Regions from separate parts of the Mesorhizobium sp. P3_A9 genome, predicted to be linked through region 3. Evidence: riboswitches for the same ligand, from Rfam matches in the RefSeq annotation. Region 3 holds a riboswitch; each other region holds the start of a gene.
What was found. A riboswitch is a leader RNA that binds a small molecule or an ion and turns the genes downstream of it on or off. The one in region 3 is predicted to bind cobalamin.
Positions count from the first base shown of each region.

Region 1: another riboswitch for cobalamin. It lies ahead of AC1DX0_RS17415 (DUF1636 family protein); the one in region 3 lies ahead of AC1DX0_RS20825 (CbtB domain-containing protein).
Region 2: another riboswitch for cobalamin. It lies ahead of AC1DX0_RS20715 (aromatic ring-hydroxylating oxygenase subunit alpha); the one in region 3 lies ahead of AC1DX0_RS20825 (CbtB domain-containing protein).
Region 4: another riboswitch for cobalamin. It lies ahead of AC1DX0_RS11125 (DUF1636 family protein); the one in region 3 lies ahead of AC1DX0_RS20825 (CbtB domain-containing protein).

Region 1 covers NZ_JBFUGJ010000116.1:11,783-14,862, reverse strand. The annotation lists gene cobW (cobalamin biosynthesis protein CobW) at 1-732, opposite strand, end outside; gene AC1DX0_RS17415 (DUF1636 family protein) at 735-1,163, opposite strand; cobalamin riboswitch at 1,203-1,408, opposite strand; gene AC1DX0_RS17410 (winged helix-turn-helix domain-containing protein) at 1,438-2,637, opposite strand; gene AC1DX0_RS17405 (NADH-quinone oxidoreductase subunit A) at 2,970-3,080, shown strand, end outside.
Region 2 covers NZ_JBFUGJ010000161.1:5,718-11,348, reverse strand. The annotation lists gene AC1DX0_RS20720 (FAD-binding oxidoreductase) at 1-9, opposite strand, end outside; gene AC1DX0_RS20715 (aromatic ring-hydroxylating oxygenase subunit alpha) at 30-1,277, opposite strand; cobalamin riboswitch at 1,392-1,593, opposite strand; gene AC1DX0_RS20710 (DUF680 domain-containing protein) at 2,088-2,288, shown strand; gene AC1DX0_RS20705 (DUF680 domain-containing protein) at 2,361-2,564, shown strand; gene AC1DX0_RS20700 (DUF680 domain-containing protein) at 2,632-2,871, shown strand; gene AC1DX0_RS20695 (ABC transporter ATP-binding protein) at 2,957-4,069, opposite strand; gene bglA (beta-galactosidase BglA) at 4,100-5,631, opposite strand, start outside.
Region 3 covers NZ_JBFUGJ010000163.1:5,923-8,902, reverse strand. The annotation lists gene AC1DX0_RS20835 (MFS transporter) at 1-124, shown strand, start outside; gene AC1DX0_RS20830 (aromatic ring-hydroxylating oxygenase subunit alpha) at 129-1,298, opposite strand; cobalamin riboswitch at 1,457-1,654, shown strand; gene AC1DX0_RS20825 (CbtB domain-containing protein) at 1,688-1,867, shown strand; gene AC1DX0_RS20820 (CbtA family protein) at 1,883-2,692, shown strand; gene cobU (bifunctional adenosylcobinamide kinase/adenosylcobinamide-phosphate guanylyltransferase) at 2,685-2,980, shown strand, end outside.
Region 4 covers NZ_JBFUGJ010000054.1:16,500-21,595, reverse strand. The annotation lists gene AC1DX0_RS11135 (ABC transporter permease) at 1-149, shown strand, start outside; gene AC1DX0_RS11130 (substrate-binding domain-containing protein) at 223-1,212, shown strand; cobalamin riboswitch at 1,464-1,669, shown strand; gene AC1DX0_RS11125 (DUF1636 family protein) at 1,761-2,156, shown strand; gene AC1DX0_RS11120 (ABC transporter ATP-binding protein) at 2,153-2,941, shown strand; gene AC1DX0_RS11115 (ABC transporter substrate-binding protein) at 2,989-3,936, shown strand; gene AC1DX0_RS11110 (FecCD family ABC transporter permease) at 3,936-4,985, shown strand; gene AC1DX0_RS11105 (phosphatidate cytidylyltransferase) at 5,001-5,096, opposite strand, start outside.

The DNA of each region.
Region 1 (3,080 bases), on a different contig from region 3:
GTCATGATGGGACTTGCGGTTTTCGATGTCGTCCTCGACGGCGAGCCCGAGGCCGAGCAGCACCGAGGGGTCGACCTTGCCATACGACGTCGGCACGATCTTCACGGCTCGGGCGGAGTGTTCGCCAATGATGGCATTGGCGCGGGCCGAGCCGGCGGCGTCCATCAGGTCGCTCTTCGACAGGATGATCAGGTCGGCGCAGGCGATCTGGTCCTCGAACACCTCCTCGACCGGGTCGTCATGGTCGAGGCTGTCATCCCCGGCGCGCTGCGCCTGCAAGGCGTCCATGTCGTTGGCGACGCGGCCTTCGGCAAGCGCCGGGCCATCGACAACCGCAATGACGCCGTCGACGGTCACACGGCTCTTCACCGTCGGCCACTGGAAAGCCTGGACCAGCGGCTTGGGCAGAGCGAGGCCCGAGGTCTCGATCAGGATATGGTCGACCTTCGGCGTCAGCGACAGGATCTTGTCGAGCGCCGGCACGAAATCGTCGGCGACGGTGCAGCAGATGCAGCCATTGGCCAGTTCGACGATGTTTTCTTCCGGGCACGTGTCGATGCCGCAGCCTTTCAAAATCTCGCCGTCGATACCGATATCGCCGAACTCGTTGACGATGATGGCGATGCGCTTGCCGCCGGCGTTTTCCAGGAGATGGCGGACCAGCGTCGTCTTGCCGGCGCCAAGGAAGCCGGTGACGACAGTGCAGGGAACACGGGAGACGGAAGCGGTCATGGTTAGTCCTTCAGCATGTCGAGGGGTGGAATGCGGGCCACGAGGCCGCGCTTGAGCGAATCGGGCCGGCCGCGCCATGGGATGAGGCCGTCCGTTGACGTGGCGAAGAGCTTTGCGCCGGTGACGAGGTCGGCGCCACTGGTCAGGGTCAGGTCGCCAAACACATAGCTCCAGCAGCCGTCGCGCAGGATGGCGGCGCTGAGCCGACGCTTGCAATTGCCGAGGCATTCGACCGTGCGCACGCGGATATGGTCGTCAGACGCTGCACGGCGCGTGTCCTCAGCCAAAAGTTCGCCGGCACGCGGATGGGCATCCGAGCCGGTCTCATCGCGGCAGGAGGCGCAGACAATGATGGTGACGCCGGCCAAAGCATCACTGTTGGCGGACGGAATATCCGCTGTGCCAGCCGAAAAACTGCTGTTCTGGTCCAAAAACCGGGCTCCTTGCCCGGAAACCCGCCGGGCGATCGGATTCTTCTGTCGCAGACGGCAGGTCTCCTGGCTCGCGAGTCATCGCCTTCGGTAGCCGCCTTCCCGGGAACCTCCCAGTGGCTTTCGGCCTTGGCTCTTCGCTTACAGTTGCGGGGACAGCCGCGGATTTGAGATCGAAATCCCGCACCGCATTCCCTCTTAGCCCTTGCCGTTGCGGGCAAGGGACCGTCTGAACCGGATTTAGGCTTTTGCGGGTAGCGGTGTCAACGCGAGCTTACGACACCGCCATGTCGGCCAGCGCCGGCCCCAAATCGCCGGCCGGCGTCACTTCCATGCGCTCGAGCCCGAGCCAGCCCTGCATCTGCTTCAGTTCCTCGAAGAGTTCTGCCGCTGTTTCAGGCGGTGCGCCGGGCTCGGAGTAGGCGGCATGGACGCGCAGGACGCTGGCCGGCCGGTCTGCCTTGAGGTCGACGCGTGCCACGATCCGGTCGCCGAGCAGGAAGGGCAGGACGTAGTAGCCGTATTGCCGCTTTTCGGCCGGTGTGTAGATCTCGATGCGGTAGTGGAAATCGAACAGCCGCTCCGAGCGCGACCGCTCGAAGACAACAGGATCGAACGGCGCCAGCAAGGCGCGGGCCTCGATTTTTCGGGGCAAACGGGCGTCCCTGTGAAGGTAAGCCGGCTTGTCCCAGCCTTCGACACGCACCGGCACCAACTCGCCGGTCTCGACCAGTTCCTCCAGCCGCCCCTTCATGTCGGCTGGCGACAGCCGGAAATAGTCGCGCAGGTCGCTTGATGTCGCGATGCCGTGGGCGCGGGCGGAAATGCGCAGCAATTCGCGATGCGCGTCCTCGGCGGCCGGCACCGGCAGATCGAGGATCGCCTGCGGCAGCACGCGCTCCGGCAGGTCGTAGAAGCGTTCGAAGCCACGGCGGTGCGCCGTCGTAATGCGCCCGGCCCAGAACAGCCATTCGAAGGCGTGCTTGGCATGGCTCCAGCCCCACCAGCCGCCCGAGCCCTTCTGACCTTCGAGTGCTGAAGCAGCGATCGGGCCGCGCTCGGCGACCGCGCGGTAGATCTCTTCTATATAGGCGGCGTGCTCGCGGCCCCATTTGGCCAATCCCAGATACATTTCGTCGCCTTGCTCGGCGCGCTGCATGCGCCAACGCATCAGCGGATAGGTCTCGACCGGCAGGAACGACGCCTCATGCGCCCAGTATTCGAAGACCGTGCGCTTGCGCGTCACCGCAGCATTGTCGAGCAGAGCGAGCGGGTAGGGGCCAAGGCGCGAATAGAGCGGCATATAATGCGCGCGCACCACCGCGCTGACGGAATCGATCTGCAGCAGGCCGGTGCGGGAGAGCACACGGGCGAAGTGGCGGCGGTCGGGTGTGCCATTTGGGCGCGGATCAAGAAACCCTTGAGCGGCGAGCGCGATGCGCCGGGCGGTGGCGAGCGAGATCTTTTCCTTCATTCGGCGGACTCTGAGGGCTTGTTGAACCGAGGTTCTGACGGGTGATTCCAGCTCATGCTAGCAGGGTTTTGGCGGCAACCCTGTCAGGAGAGAAAAGTGGAGTAAAAAGTGAAGGAAATCAAACAAGAGCGGATCGGACCAGTTTCTTCGGATATGCCGTCCAGCACTGCGTTTTGAACAAGGTTTGACTTGCTTCGCTGGAAGTGCTGCGCTAACCCTCGCCGCGTTGCAGCATAGGCCCCTTAAAACGGTTCAGCGGTTAAACTGTCACGCTTCCGCATTAAGGTCCGGTGCTGTAATCAAAGTGGATTGGCGCCAACGGAAACCGCTGCATGAACGCACTCCTCAGTTCGTACCTGCCCATCGTCCTGTTCATCGGCGTGGCACTGGTCGTCGGCCTGGCGCTGCTGGCCGCACCGTTCCTGGTGGCTTACCGCAATCCC
Region 2 (5,631 bases), on a different contig from region 3:
ATCCGTCATCGCGTTCATCCCTCAACCTCTCAAGCGACACTGCGCAGCGCCGGCCGGCCGCCATCGGCAAGGCGCGGACCGATGAAGCGGGCGTACCAGTCGACGAACTGGATCACGCCGCCCTCATGCAGCTCCGAATAGGGGCCGGGTTCATAGGCTGGCGACAGGATGCCGAAGGCGTTTTCCTCGACGATGCGGCGGTCCTGGTCGTTGGTCTCGGTCCAGACATGGGTGAGTTCGGCGAGATCGTAATCGACGCCCTCGACCGCATCCTTGTGGACCAGCCATTTGGTCGTCACCGCGGTTTCCGTGGCGCTGATCGGCAGCACGCGGAAGGTGACCGCATGGTCGATCAGGATATGATTCCAGGTCGTCGGGTAGTGATAGTGCATCAACGTGCCGATACGGTCGGCCGAGACGCTGTCGGACAGGTTCTTCTTCACCGCCCGCTTGCCGTTCATCGTGTAGCTGACTGCGTCACGCAGCAGCGGCGCGCGGGTGGCGCGGTACTGCCCGGCCGGGTCGATGCGGAACTTGCTCGGCAGGCCGGCTGCCTCGCATTTGGCCCAATGCGCCAGCATCTCCGGGTCGCTGTCGGCGCCTTGCACGCCGGTCACCGTCGGGGCTTCCGGGAAGGTCTTGCACAGCTCCGGGTGATTGCCGGCGCAATGGTAGCACTCGCGGTTGTTTTCCCAGACGAGCTTCCAGTTGCCCTTCTCGACGATCGTGCTCTCGAAGGCGATCTTTGCTTCGCCCAGGCGGTGCGGCTTGAGGTAGGGCTCGATCATCGCCCGCATCGGTGCGAAGTCGGCGGGCTCCTTGGCCAGGCAGATGAAGATGTAGCCGGCCACGCTCTCGCAGGCGACCGGCTTCAGGCCGAACTGGCTCTTGTCGAAGCCGTCGGCCATCTGGCGGGCAAACAGCAGCCTTCCGTCCAGCTCGTAGGTCCACTGGTGATAAGGGCAGACCAGCTTGGCGGCCATGCCCTTGTCGGTGTTGCAGACGCGGCTGCCGCGATGGCGGCAGGAATTGTGGAAGGCGTTGATCTCGCCCTGCTGATCGCGCACCAGCACGACCGGATAGTCGCCGATCTGTACGGTGATGAAGCTGCCGGGCTTCGGCAGTTCGCAATCATGGCCGATGAACAGCCAGTCGCGATACCAGATCAGCTCCATGTCCAGTTTGAAGAAATCGGGATCCGTGTAGAAGGGCTGCTCGAGCGAGAATCCGTCCCTGCGGCTGTTCAAGAGCCTCAGCATGTCGTTGCGCGTATCCATGTCCTGTCCTCTTCGTTCAAGGACTGAACTGGTGGTGATTGAGGAAGGATCGGGCGCAGGCCGGCGAAAGCCGGGCATGCACCATCCGCCTCTTGACCGCCCACCGCGATCAGTCGAGTCTAGAAATCTCGGGCTGGTTTCCGGGCTCTGGAGTTGTCCTTGCGGACCATCGCGACACCTTCCCAGGCTTTCGCCCAGTGGTCTCCCGTTGCGACTTGAACTCCACCACCGTTGCGGGGGCAGCGCCGGATTCTGACCGGCTTCCCAATTCTCCGCTCCATCGTCACGAAGCGGCACCTGAGATGTCATGATCTAATCACGACAGCGCTTGCGACATCGGCATGAAAGCGACATCGCATCCATGTGGCGCGACACGCATGCGCAATGATCGGTCAAGGACCGTGGTCACGGAAATCATCGTGGTGCCGGCTGTGCCGGCTATCAAAATCGACCCGAAACGGGGGCAAAAAGGGTTAACGGTTTCGAAAAGTGACTATTAGCACATTCTAAAATCGAACCGAACGGTTCGTTTCTGTTGACGGTGCGTGCAGGACGGTGTGAACGCTGAGCCTCCGATACAGTTGGTGATCGCAGTGCTGGTTTCAACTAACTTTTTGATATCAATAGGAAAAATGTTCGATCAAGAGGGCCTTGGTACAATTTCAAGTGGTGGATACTTGGTCCACACGGAACAACTTCGTGATTGGAAACGGCCAGCTGGCTTTCCCACATCGGGGCTGTCCGAACGACGCGATTTTAATCCCAAGACACGCCGCTAGACGGACGGAAAAAAATACTGGAGTACCCAAAATGAAAAAGATTGTTCTCACTGCCGCCGCCCTTCTGGCCATTTCCGGCAGCGCCTTCGCTGGTAGCGACAACTACGGTTCGAATGCCTCCCCGGCAGCTGCTGCTGTCGACAGCTCGCACACCGCTTCGATCAAGAAGTCGGAACCGGCTGCTCAGACGCCTGTCCAGGGTGCTGACCACAACCTCTTCGGCAACCACTAACAGCCGATCCCGGCCAACGGCGGGGTTTTTGTCCGCCGCTCTGGCCGACCTTAAGAAATTCAGGAGACTAACATGAACAAGTTCATCATTGCTGCCGTCGCCGTCCTGGCCATCTCCGGCAGCGCCTTTGCCGGCAGCGACAACTACGGCTCCAATGGCGCCAACCAGCCTGCCGTTGCTTCGACCGACAGCTCTTACACGGCTTCGATCAAGAAGTCGGAACCGGCTGCCCAGGCACCTGTTCAGGGTGCCGATCGTAATCTTTTCGGCCGCTAACAGCCGATTCCGGGAGCGGCGGTTTGCCCCGCTGCTCCCGTGAAACTCAAAATTCAGGAGACTTGAAATGAAGAAGATCATCCTTGCTGCCGCCGCCGTTCTGGCCATCTCCGGCAGCGCCTTCGCAGGCAGCGACAACTACGGCTCCAATGGCGCCAACCAGCCTGCCGCGACTTCGGTCGACAATTCGCGTACGGCTTCGATCCGCAACAGCGGCTCGCCCGTCTACAAGCTGCTCAATTCGTCGGGCGACGTGCAGAAGTCGATCCCTCAGAGCAGTGACCGGGACCTCTTCGGCAACCACTAACAGCCGAAGCTGACCTCCAAAAAAGAGCGGCGGGCCTGGCCCGCCGCTCTTTTTTATGTGCCTTGATTCAGCGGAGCTGTTCGCCTCAGGCCGCCTTTGCTTCCGGCTTTTGGAGCGCGAAGGAATGTCCGTCCGCATCGAAGATGTGCAGGTCTTCGCCATTGGCGCTAAGCCGCAATGTCGAGCCGCGCTTGACCTCGGCATTGCCGGGCAGCTTGGTCACCAGCGGCAGGTCGGCGCGGCCGATGTCGACGTAGACCAGCTGAACCTCGCCGAGTTGTTCGACATAATCGACCGTTCCCTCGAACAGATAATCCGCGCCGGTGGCGATGATCAGGTCCTCCGGCCGCACACCGAAGCTTACCGCCGCACCCTTCGCCGAGGCAGGTGTCGTGATCGGCACCGTGGCCTTGCGCCCGCCGACATGGCTGACCACGGTCGGGTTGCCGGTCTTGTCGATCGTCGCCGGCAGGATGTTCATGGCCGGAGAGCCGATGAACTGGGCGACGAACAGATTGCCGGGCTTCTTGTAGAGATCCATCGGCGTACCGACTTGCTCGATATGGCCGTCCTTCAACACCACGATGCGGTCGGCGAGCGTCATCGCCTCGACCTGGTCGTGGGTGACGTAGATCATGGTCGTGTTGGGCATCGATTCCTTAAGCTTGGCGATCTCGATACGCGTGGCGACACGCAGCGCGGCATCAAGGTTCGACAGCGGCTCGTCGAACAGGAACACTTTCGGATTGCGCACGATGGCGCGGCCGATGGCGACACGCTGGCGCTGCCCCCCCGACATCGCCTTGGGCAGCCGGTCGAGATATTTGGTCAGCTGCAGGATTTCCGCAGCCTGGCGCACGCGCCGGTCGATCTCGGCCTTGTTCTCCTTGCCGATCTTCATCGAGAACGCCATGTTGTCGTAGACGGTCATGTGCGGATAGAGCGCGTAGGACTGGAACACCATGGCGATGCCGCGCTTCGACGGCGGCACGTCATTGACCACTTCGCCGTCGATCTTGAGCTCACCGGCCGTGATTTCCTCGAGCCCGGCGATGGAGCGCAGCAAGGTCGACTTGCCGCAGCCCGACGGACCGACGAAGACGATGAACTCGCCCGATTTGATATCGAGGTCGATGCCATGGAGAATGTTGAGATTGCCGTACGACTTCTTCACTTGTCTCAGATTGACATCGGCCATTGGTTTCCTCCCAGTGATTTCCTCAAAGATTCAGTCGATGCGCCCGAACCAGGCGCCGTAGCCGCCAAGCTCGATCGAACCGGGGCTCGCTTGCCCGGAAAACCCGTGTCCCGGCAAAGGTTGCAGTGATCGGCTGCCAAGGTCAACCTTGGCCGGCTTGGCGCCGAGGTTGAAGACACAGACGATCTGCTCGTTGCCGGCCCGGCGCGTGAAGGCGACGGTGTCGCCCTCGCTTTCGATGAAGGTGATATCGCCCTTGGCCAGTGCCGGATGGGCACGGCGGAAGGTGAGGAAGCGCCGATAGTGCTCGAGCAGCGAAGCCTGGTCGCCCTGCTGGACATTGACCGCTTGCGCCAGATGCTTGGCCGGCACCGGCAACCAGGGCTTTGCCTGGGAGAAGCCACCATTCTTGGCGCTGCCATCCCACACCATGGGCGTGCGGCAGCCGTCGCGGCCCTTGAATTCCGGCCAGAAGCGGATGCCATAGGGATCCTGCAAATCCTCGAAGCGCAATTCAGCTTCGCCGAGCCCGAGCTCTTCGCCCTGGTAGAGGCAGACAGAGCCGCGCAGCGACATCAGCAATGCCGAGATGACCTTGAGATAGGCGATCGGATCGGCTTCGCTGGCGGCCCAGCGCGAGGCCGGACGCATCACGTCATGGTTGGAAAAGGCCCAGCACGACCAGCCGTCGCTGGCGACCTTGCCGAAGGCTTCCAGCACCGAGCGGACCTTGTCCGCGCTGATCTTTTCCGGCGCCAGGAAATCGAAGGAATAGCACATGTGCACGCGCTTGCCGCCGGCGGTATAGGCCGCCACGACTTCCAGCCCGCGCTGCGAATCGCCGACCTCGCCGACAGCGGCGGTCGCCGGATATTCGTCGAGCAGGGCGCGGAAGCGTTCGAGGAAGCCGAGGTTTTCCGGTCGGCTCTTGTCGTAGATATGGTCCTGGTAGTTGTAGGGATTGACCGCCGGGGCGGTCTGGTCGTTGCGCTCTTCCGGCGGCAGCGGCGGATTGTTCTCCAGGCCCTGGCTGTGGAAGTAGAAATTGATCGTGTCGAGGCGGAAGCCGTCAACGCCGCGTTCCAGCCAGAAGCGGGTGACGTCGAGCAGCGCGTCCTGGACTTCGCGGTTGTGGAAGTTGAGGTCCGGCTGCTCGGCCAGGAAATTGTGGAGATAGTATTGCTGGCGGCTGGTGTCCCACTGCCAGGCCGACCCACCGAAGATCGACAGCCAGTTGTTGGGCGGCGTGCCGTCGGGCCTTGCGTCCGCCCAGACATACCAGTCCGCCTTCGAATTGTTGCGGCTCGCCCGGCTCTCCTTGAACCATGGGTGGCTGTCGGCGGTGTGCGACAGCACTTCGTCGATCATCACTTTGAGACCCAACCGGTGCGCCTCTGCCGTCAGCGCGTCGAAATCGGCCAGCGTGCCGAACATCGGATCGACATCGCAATAGTCCGAGACGTCGTAGCCGAAATCCTTCATCGGCGACTTGAAGAAGGGCGAGATCCAGATGGCATCTGCGCCAAGCGAGGCGATGTAGGGCAGCCGCCCGATGATACCCT
Region 3 (2,980 bases):
GCCGCCACTGGTCTATTCCGTGGTGCTGATCTTTTTCGGACTGGGATCGGTGTTCGTCACGCTCAGCCTGCTGGCGGCGGTTTGCGGCTTTGTCACCTGGCGGTATCTGCCGAAGTCTTTGTGAAGGATCACGGCGAAAGCGCTGCGTGGCGCTCGCGCACCCAGTTGTGGAAACGGTGCAGGTCGTATTCCTCGGGCATGAGCACGCCGGCTTCGTGGCGCATCGAGCGCAGGCCCCTCTGGTTGACCTCGCAGATCGCCGCATCCTCTTCCAGCACCTGTGTGCCGAAGGCAACGATGTTGTCGATGTCGGTCGCGGCCAGCGCGTCGGGCGCGAACAGCCATTCGGCGACAAGCTCCGTCTGTTCGGGGCCGAGCGGCACCAGGCGCACGGTCCTGACATAATCGACATGACCGACGATGAACATCGAGGGCAGGCTGGTGGCGTAGGTCTGGCCGGCGGCACGTTCGGCTTGCGTCAACCCCGGGAAGACCGGCCCATGCGCCTGGCCATCGCGCGACCATGTCTCAGCGCCGGCGCGCAGGCCGCCAGAAAACTCCGGCGCGTCATTGTCGGCGTGGCGGGACCATTCGGGATCGTCGTGCCGGCTCATCAGGCCGCGGCCATAGATCGGCACCAGCCGCGACAGGTCCTTGTGCACCCCCGGACAGTGCAGGCACTCGTTGAAGTTTTCCCAAAAAATCTTCCAGTTGCAGTTCATCACCTTGCGCAGCACATGGCCCGAGACCAGCGTTTCCAACGGCCAGTTGCCGAGATTGCCGGAGGCGGGATCAAAGGATGCCTGCGCCGAGCCGGCGGCATCCTCCTGCAGATTGATGAACACGAAGCCGCGCCACACCGACAGCGCGACGCGATAGAGCGGGTGGTCGGCCTTGTCGAAGCCGGCCGGTAGCGATTTCGACGGCACGCGCACGAGGTCGCCGCGCAGCGAATAGGACCAGGCATGATAGGGGCAAGTGATCAGCCGTGCCTTCAGCCGGCCCTCGCTCTCCTGGCAAAGCTGCGAGCCGCGATGCCGGCAGGTGTTGTGGAAGGCGCGCAGCTCGCCGGTGTCGTCGCGCAGCACGAGGATGTCCTGCGTGCCGATGCGGAATCGGCGGAAGGCCAGCGGCTGGGCCAGATCGGCCTCGCGACAGACGAGCAGCCAGTTTTTGTACCAGATGGCATCAAGGTCCCGTTGATAGGCTGCCGCATCCCAATAGGCCGATGAGGGCAGCGTCGGTTCGGCCCGGGTCAGGCCGTTATAGGGATCGCGCTCGCTGGCATTGGGCTGCATAGCTGGGGGCTGCATCGCTGGCTTCCTGTGAGGACGCCAGCCGACACCCGGCCAGCATGATTGTCAATTGTCGTGCCCAGGACCACTGGACTTGTCGGCATGGCGCAATCGCGCTGATTGCCGGCGGAATTTGGTTTGCCGCGTGTCGTGATTTTCCCTATAGTCATACAGTCGTCGGTTCCGTTTTGGAGCCAAGAGGGAATGCGGTGCGGGCTCGTTTGTTGCCCAATGCCGTGGCTGCCCCCGCAACTGTGTGCGGTAGTCCTCTCCATATGCCACTGAAGATTCGTCTTCGGGAAGGTGGAGAAGGGCGCTGATCCGCGAGCCAGGAGACCTGCCGGCGACGGCAAAACTGACAGGCCCTCGGGTGGAGGGTGAAAGGACAAGATATGACTACTGCTTCCGTCTCCCTCGGCGCCTCCGTCTCCTCGCAGTCGCGCTTCATGCAGCTGGCACTTGCCGCGCTGCTCGGCACCTTCATCATCGGCTTTGTCGGCTTCTCGCATATCGATGCGGTCCACAATGCCGGTCATGACAACCGCCATTCGATGGCGTTTCCCTGCCACTGACGAGGATCTGACATCATGAATCTGTTTCGCAACGTCGTGTTCATCGCGGCGATCGCAGGGCTCGTGGCCGGCGTCGTCCTCGCCTGCATGCAGGCCTATGCCACCGTGCCGCTGATCCTCAAGGCGGAAGTCTACGAACAGGCCGAAGGCGGCCATAAGCATGAACACGCCGCGGCGCCGACTGATGCCGCCAGCGGCAACGCAATGAGCTCTGCCGCTCCTGCGGCATCGAACGCCATGAGCACTGCCGCRCCGGCRCCGGCCGARGCKGCSGCTCCGGCCGAAGACGARGGCTGGGCGCCGGCCGAYGGCTTCGAGCGCTTYGCCTTCARCGTCGTGTCCAATGTCGTCACCGGCATCGGCTTCGCGCTGATCCTGGTCGCGGTTTCGGAATTCGCCGGCGGCATCGGCAATTGGCGCCAGGGCGTGTTCTGGGGTCTGGCCGGCTTTGCCGTGTTCACACTGGCGCCTGGCCTCGGCCTGCCGCCGGAACTGCCGGCCATGCCGGCGGCCGACCTCACGCAGCGCCAGATATGGTGGGTGGCAACCGTGATAGCGACCGCCATCGGGCTCGGCCTGATCGCCTTCCGCAAGTCGCTGCCGCTGGCCATCCTTGGCGTAGCGCTGATCGTCGCTCCGCACATTGTCGGCGCGCCGCAGCCCGACAGCTTCGAAACACCGATCCCGGAAGGCCTGCACCACCAGTTCGTGGTGGCGGTGACGGTGACCAATCTGGTGTTCTGGCTGGTGCTTGGYGCTGTCGTCGGCGTGGTGCGCGGACGCTTCACSGGMACSGCRACYAGCCTGCGCGACAGCTTTGCCTGATCGCAGCAAGCTGACCTTCATCATCGGCGGTGCCTCGGGCAAGAGCGCGCACGCCGAAACCCTGGCGACGGCGTTGCCCTCGCCATGGGCCTATATCGCCACAGCTGAAGCCTATGACGACGAGATGCGTGAGCGCATCGCGCTGCACCGTTCACGGCGCGGCGAGGGCTGGACGACCATCGACGCACCGCTCGACCTCGCGGGCGCGCTGGCGGCGTTACCCGACAACCAACCGGTGCTTGTCGACTGCCTGACGCTGTGGCTGACCAATCACATGCTGGCAGATCA
Region 4 (5,096 bases), on a different contig from region 3:
CCGGCACCATCATGCTCGGCGCGCTCGCCAACATTCTGCAGCTCAACAACATCACGCCCGCCATGCAGTTGCTCGCCACCGCCGCGATCATCGTGCTGGCGGCAGTGCTTCAATCCCTCGTTCGCCGCCGCGAGGGTTTGGGTCGTTAGGAGGAAGACGGCAGCATTTGGAAGGCAGTCAACCAAGGTCTGGCCCCCCGGCCCGACGAGGAGGAGAGTAAGTATGAAAACCACAAGACAAGGAACAAGGCGCGCGCTTCATGCCGTGCTTCAGGCAGGCGCCGGCCTGTGCATTGCCGGAGCCGCCCAGGCCGCCGAGCCGCTGGTCAAGGCCTGCGCCAAGGACGGCCAGTTCATCATCGGCTTTTCGCAGGCGAACAATGCCGAGCCCTATCGTCAGCACGTCAATGACGAGCTGACGGCGGCGGCCAAGGAAGTGCCGGGCTTCACGCTGCAGATCGCCGACGGCGCCGGCAACGTCAACACGCAGACCTCGCAGGTCGACAATTTCATCACCCAGAAGGTCGATCTCCTGCTGATCTCGCCCTTCGAGGCGGCGCCGCTGACGCCGGCGGTGAAGCGCGCCATGGATGCCGGCATCCCGGTCATCGAACTCGACCGCAAGACGGTCGGCGATCCTGGCAAGGACTACACCGCCTTCATCGGCGGCGACAATTACAAGATCGCGCTCGAAGCGGGCAAATACACCGCCAAGACCTTGCTGCCGGAAGGTGGCGAAGCGGCCGTGCTGGAAGGTCTCCCGAGTTCGACGCCGGCCGTAGAGCGGCTGAATGGCTTCAAGGACGGCGTCAAGGAGAATGCCAAGATCCAGGTCGTTGCCGAGCAGGCTGCCGACTGGGTGCCGGATAAAGCCCAGACCGCTTTCTCGGCCATGTTGCAGGCGCATCCCGACATCAAGGTGCTCTACGCCTCGAACGACATGATGGCGGCCGGCGCGCTGCTTGCCGCCAAGGGCGCTGGCAAGGACGTCAAGATCATCGGTACTGATGGCTTGCCAGGCCCGGCCGGTGGCATCGAGGCCGTCGCCAAGGGTGACTGGGCGGCGACCTTCACCTACCCGACGGGTGCGAAGGAAGCGATCGAGATGTCGAAGAAGATCCTACTCGATTGCGCCACTTCGGTGGATACGACGGTCACTGTCGAGACGACGGCGATCACGCCCGAGAACGCCAAGCAGCTGTCAGGCAAGTAAGCGCGTCTGCCTGCAGACTATCCGATCCGGGGCGGGGTTCACGCGAACTCCGCCCTGTCTGCGTCCGCAACCTTCAGCGATAGTTCGAAGGGTTGTGGCAAGGGATTGACATCGACAAAGAAAACCACCTAAATCGTTCTGTTATTACATTACAGATGGAGATATCGCACGCCTCTAGCTGACAAGCTGCCGGTGCCGCGATGGTGACAGGTTCAGTCGAAAAGAATCGTTGCGATGCGCTCGGGGCAAATCTACGGTGGCCCCGTGATGGTCCCCGCGCCGAAAGGCAAGGGGTGAAAAGGGAACACGGTGAGACCCTCAAAGGTCGAGACCGTGGCTGCCCCCGCAACTGTAAGCGGTGAGCAAGATCCGATATGCCACTGGCCGGCAAGGCTGGGAAGGCAGGATTGAGCCGAGACCCGCGAGCCAGGAGACCTGCCATCACTGAGTTGACCGGACGGGGTGTGCCGGGAGGAAACGTGGACGTCGGTCTTGTCGGCCGGCTCGCCAACATCCTTCCGTCGCCAGTTTTGGAAAGTGACGGAAAGTTGGACGGCGCCATCCATCGCATCATCGTGTGCACGCTTTGCCGTGACGTCCCGACAGGGATCAGGTCGGGCGAAAGCCTTTGCGCGGATTTGCGGTCCCGGCTCTCAGCCCACCACGAGCCCGTGGTTGCGCATGGCTTCACGATCGAAGGCGTCGAGTGCATGGCGGGCTGCGCGCGGCCGCTGACGGTGGCCTTCCAGGCGCCGGGCAAGGCCGCCTATCTCTTCGGCTCCATAGACGCGGAGGCCGACGCCGGCGATCTCGTGCGATTTGCCAGGCTTTACGCCTCGCTAGCCGACGGCTGGTGCAATTCCGGACAACGCCCGCCCCGACTGGCCGGCAAGACGCTGGCCCGCATCCCGGGATCGGGCAAGCCTGCGGGGGACAGCCGATGACAATGCCGCTTCTCGAAGCGCGCGACCTCGGCGCGACGGCCAACGGGCGGGATCTGGTCCATGCGGTCAGCCTGTCGGTGGCATTAGGCGATCGCCTCGCTATCATCGGCCCCAATGGCGCCGGCAAGACCACACTGCTGCGCATGCTGTCGGGCATGCTCAAGCCTAGCTCCGGAGAGGTGAAGCTCAGCGGGCGCCGCCTGGACAGGATCTCGACCGCCGAACGGGCGTTGCACATAGCCGTCGTCGGCCAGACCGACCAGCCTGATCCGCGACTAGCGGTGATCGACTATGTCGAGCTTGGCCGCGTCCCGCATGCCGGCCTGAGGCGCAGGAGCGAGGAACGCGACATTGTCGTCGATGCGCTGCGCCGGACCGGGCTGTTGCCGCTGCTTGGCCGCAGCATCGGCTCGCTGTCGGGTGGGGAACGCCAACGCGCCCAACTGGCGCGCGCCATCGCACAGCAACCGAAAGTGCTGTTCCTCGACGAGCCGACCAACCATCTCGATCCGCGCGCCCGCGGTGAGCTTCTCGAACTCGTGGCCGGCTTCGGCATGACGGTTATCGCCGTGCTGCATGATCTGGCCCTGGTGGCGCCCTTCGCCACCAGGGTCGCGGTGATGCACGAAGCCCGGCTGCATGCGCTGGCCGCCCCGCGCGAAGCGCTGACCCAACAGCTGATCCGCGAGATTTTCGGCGTCGACGTGTTTCGCCTGCGCCATCCCACCGAGGACCGCGAACTGACGGTGTTCGATGTTCCGAACCGCGCCGCGCCGCCGTCCTGATCGACCCCATTCCTCATCCGACACTGTTCAACCAAGGAGCAAAATCCGTGAAACGTCTCTCACTGTCGCTCGTCTTCTCGCTGCTGGCCTCGACGGCCTTCGCCTTCCCCGTCACCGTCGACAGCTGCGGCAAGCAGTTGACCTTCGACGCGCCGCCCAAGCGCGCCGTCATCCACGATCTCAACATGGCCGAGATGGCCTTCGCGCTGAAGCTGCAGCCGTCGATCGTCGGCCTGACCGGCATCACCGGATGGTACAAGGTCGGCCCCGAATTCAAGGCCGAGCAGGGTTCCATTCCGGAACTGGCGCCAAAATATCCGACGCTCGAGAACCTCGTCGCGGTCGAGCCCGATTTCTTCTTCGCCGGCTGGTACTATGGCATGAAGCCGGGCGGTGACGTGACGCCCGACACGCTCGCCCCGCACGGCATCAAGACGCTGGTGCTGACCGAAAGCTGCGTCCATCTCGACAAGAACCGCCCCGCCGCCTCGATGGACCTTCTGTATGGCGACGTCGAAAAGCTGGGCAAGATTTTTGGCAAGGACGCCGAAGCCGAGAAGCTTGTTGCCGGCTGGAAGTCACAGCTCGCTGATATCACCGCCAAGGTCGGCAGCGCCAAGGGGACGCGGGTGTTCCTCTATGATTCCGGTGAGGACAAGCCGTTCACCGCCGGAAAATTCGCCATTCCCAGCGCCATGATCACCGCCGCCGGCGGTGACAACATCATGGCCGACATGGACACCAGCTGGGGCAACACCGATTGGGAAACCGTGGCGTCGCGCAATCCGCAATTCCTCATCCTGCTCGATTACCAGGATGGTGGCGGCTACAAGAAATTGCTCGATTTCCTCAAGGCCCATCCGGCGATGAAGGAAACGGATGCGGTCAAGAACGAGCGCTTCGTGGCCCTGCGCTATGCCGAGCTGACACCCGGACCGGCGAACATCGAGGCGATCGCCAAGATCGCCAAAGCGATGCATCCGGAAGCGTTCTGATGCTTCTTGCCCCAAGGCATGGATCCGCCGCGCTCTCGGGGCACAAGGCATTCGCGCTGGCGATGGCGGCGGGCGCGGTGGCGATCGTCGCCCTCGTGCTGCTGTCGATCGCCTATGGTTCGACGCTGATCCCGCTGACCGACGTCATCGCCGCACTTGGCCATGCCGTCGGGTTGAATGAGCACCAGGTGTCGGACCCGATCGGCAAGATCGTCGTTGACCTGCGGCTGCCGCGCACGATCCTCGCGGTCTGTGTCGGTGGCGGCCTCGGCATAACAGGCGCACTGTTGCAGACGGTGACCCGCAACGATCTTGCCGATCCGTTCCTGTTCGGCCTGTCCTCGGGGGCTGCCGCAGGGGCTGTTTCCGTCATCACCGTCTTTGGTGACAGTTTTGGCATCTGGACCTTGCCGGTCGCGGCCTTCACCGGCGGCATACTGGCCGCGAGCATCGTCCTGCTGCTGGTCGCGCGGGTGAGGGGGCAGGGGCCGGAACGGCTGATCCTGGCCGGCCTTGCAGTCTCCTTCCTGTTCACGGCATTGACCAACTATCTGGTGTTTGCCGGAGACCAGCGCGCGGCCCACTCGGTGCTATTCTGGACGATGGGCGGGCTCGGGCTGGCGCGCTGGGACAATGTCTGGCTGGGCGCACTGGGCGCCGGCACGATCGCGGCCTACGGGTTGTGGAACCACCGCAGGCTGGACGCCTTCCTGGCCGGTGAAAGTGCCGCCGAAAGCCTTGGTGTGCCGGTGGCGCGGATGCGCAGGACGACGTTTCTCGTTGCCGCCTTCTCGACGGCAATTCTCGTCTCGGTCGCCGGTGTCATCGGCTTCGTCGGGCTGATGATCCCGCATCTGTCGCGGCCGCTGGCCGGTCCCTTGCATCTGCGCCTGATCGCAAGCTGTGCGCTATTCGGGGCGGTGCTCTTGCTGGCAAGCGATCTTCTGGCGCGAACCTTGCTGCCGCCGCAGGAGCTGCCGATCGGCATCATCACCAGCTCGCTCGGCGCCTTCTTCGTCGTCACGCTGGTCATGCGAAACCGGCTCTGACTGCGCTAGGCCGGTTCAGACGGTCCAGAAATAGCGTACGATGTGAAAGAAGATCGGGGCGGCGAAGACCAGGCTGTCGGTGCGGTCCATCATGCCGCCATGGCCTTCGAT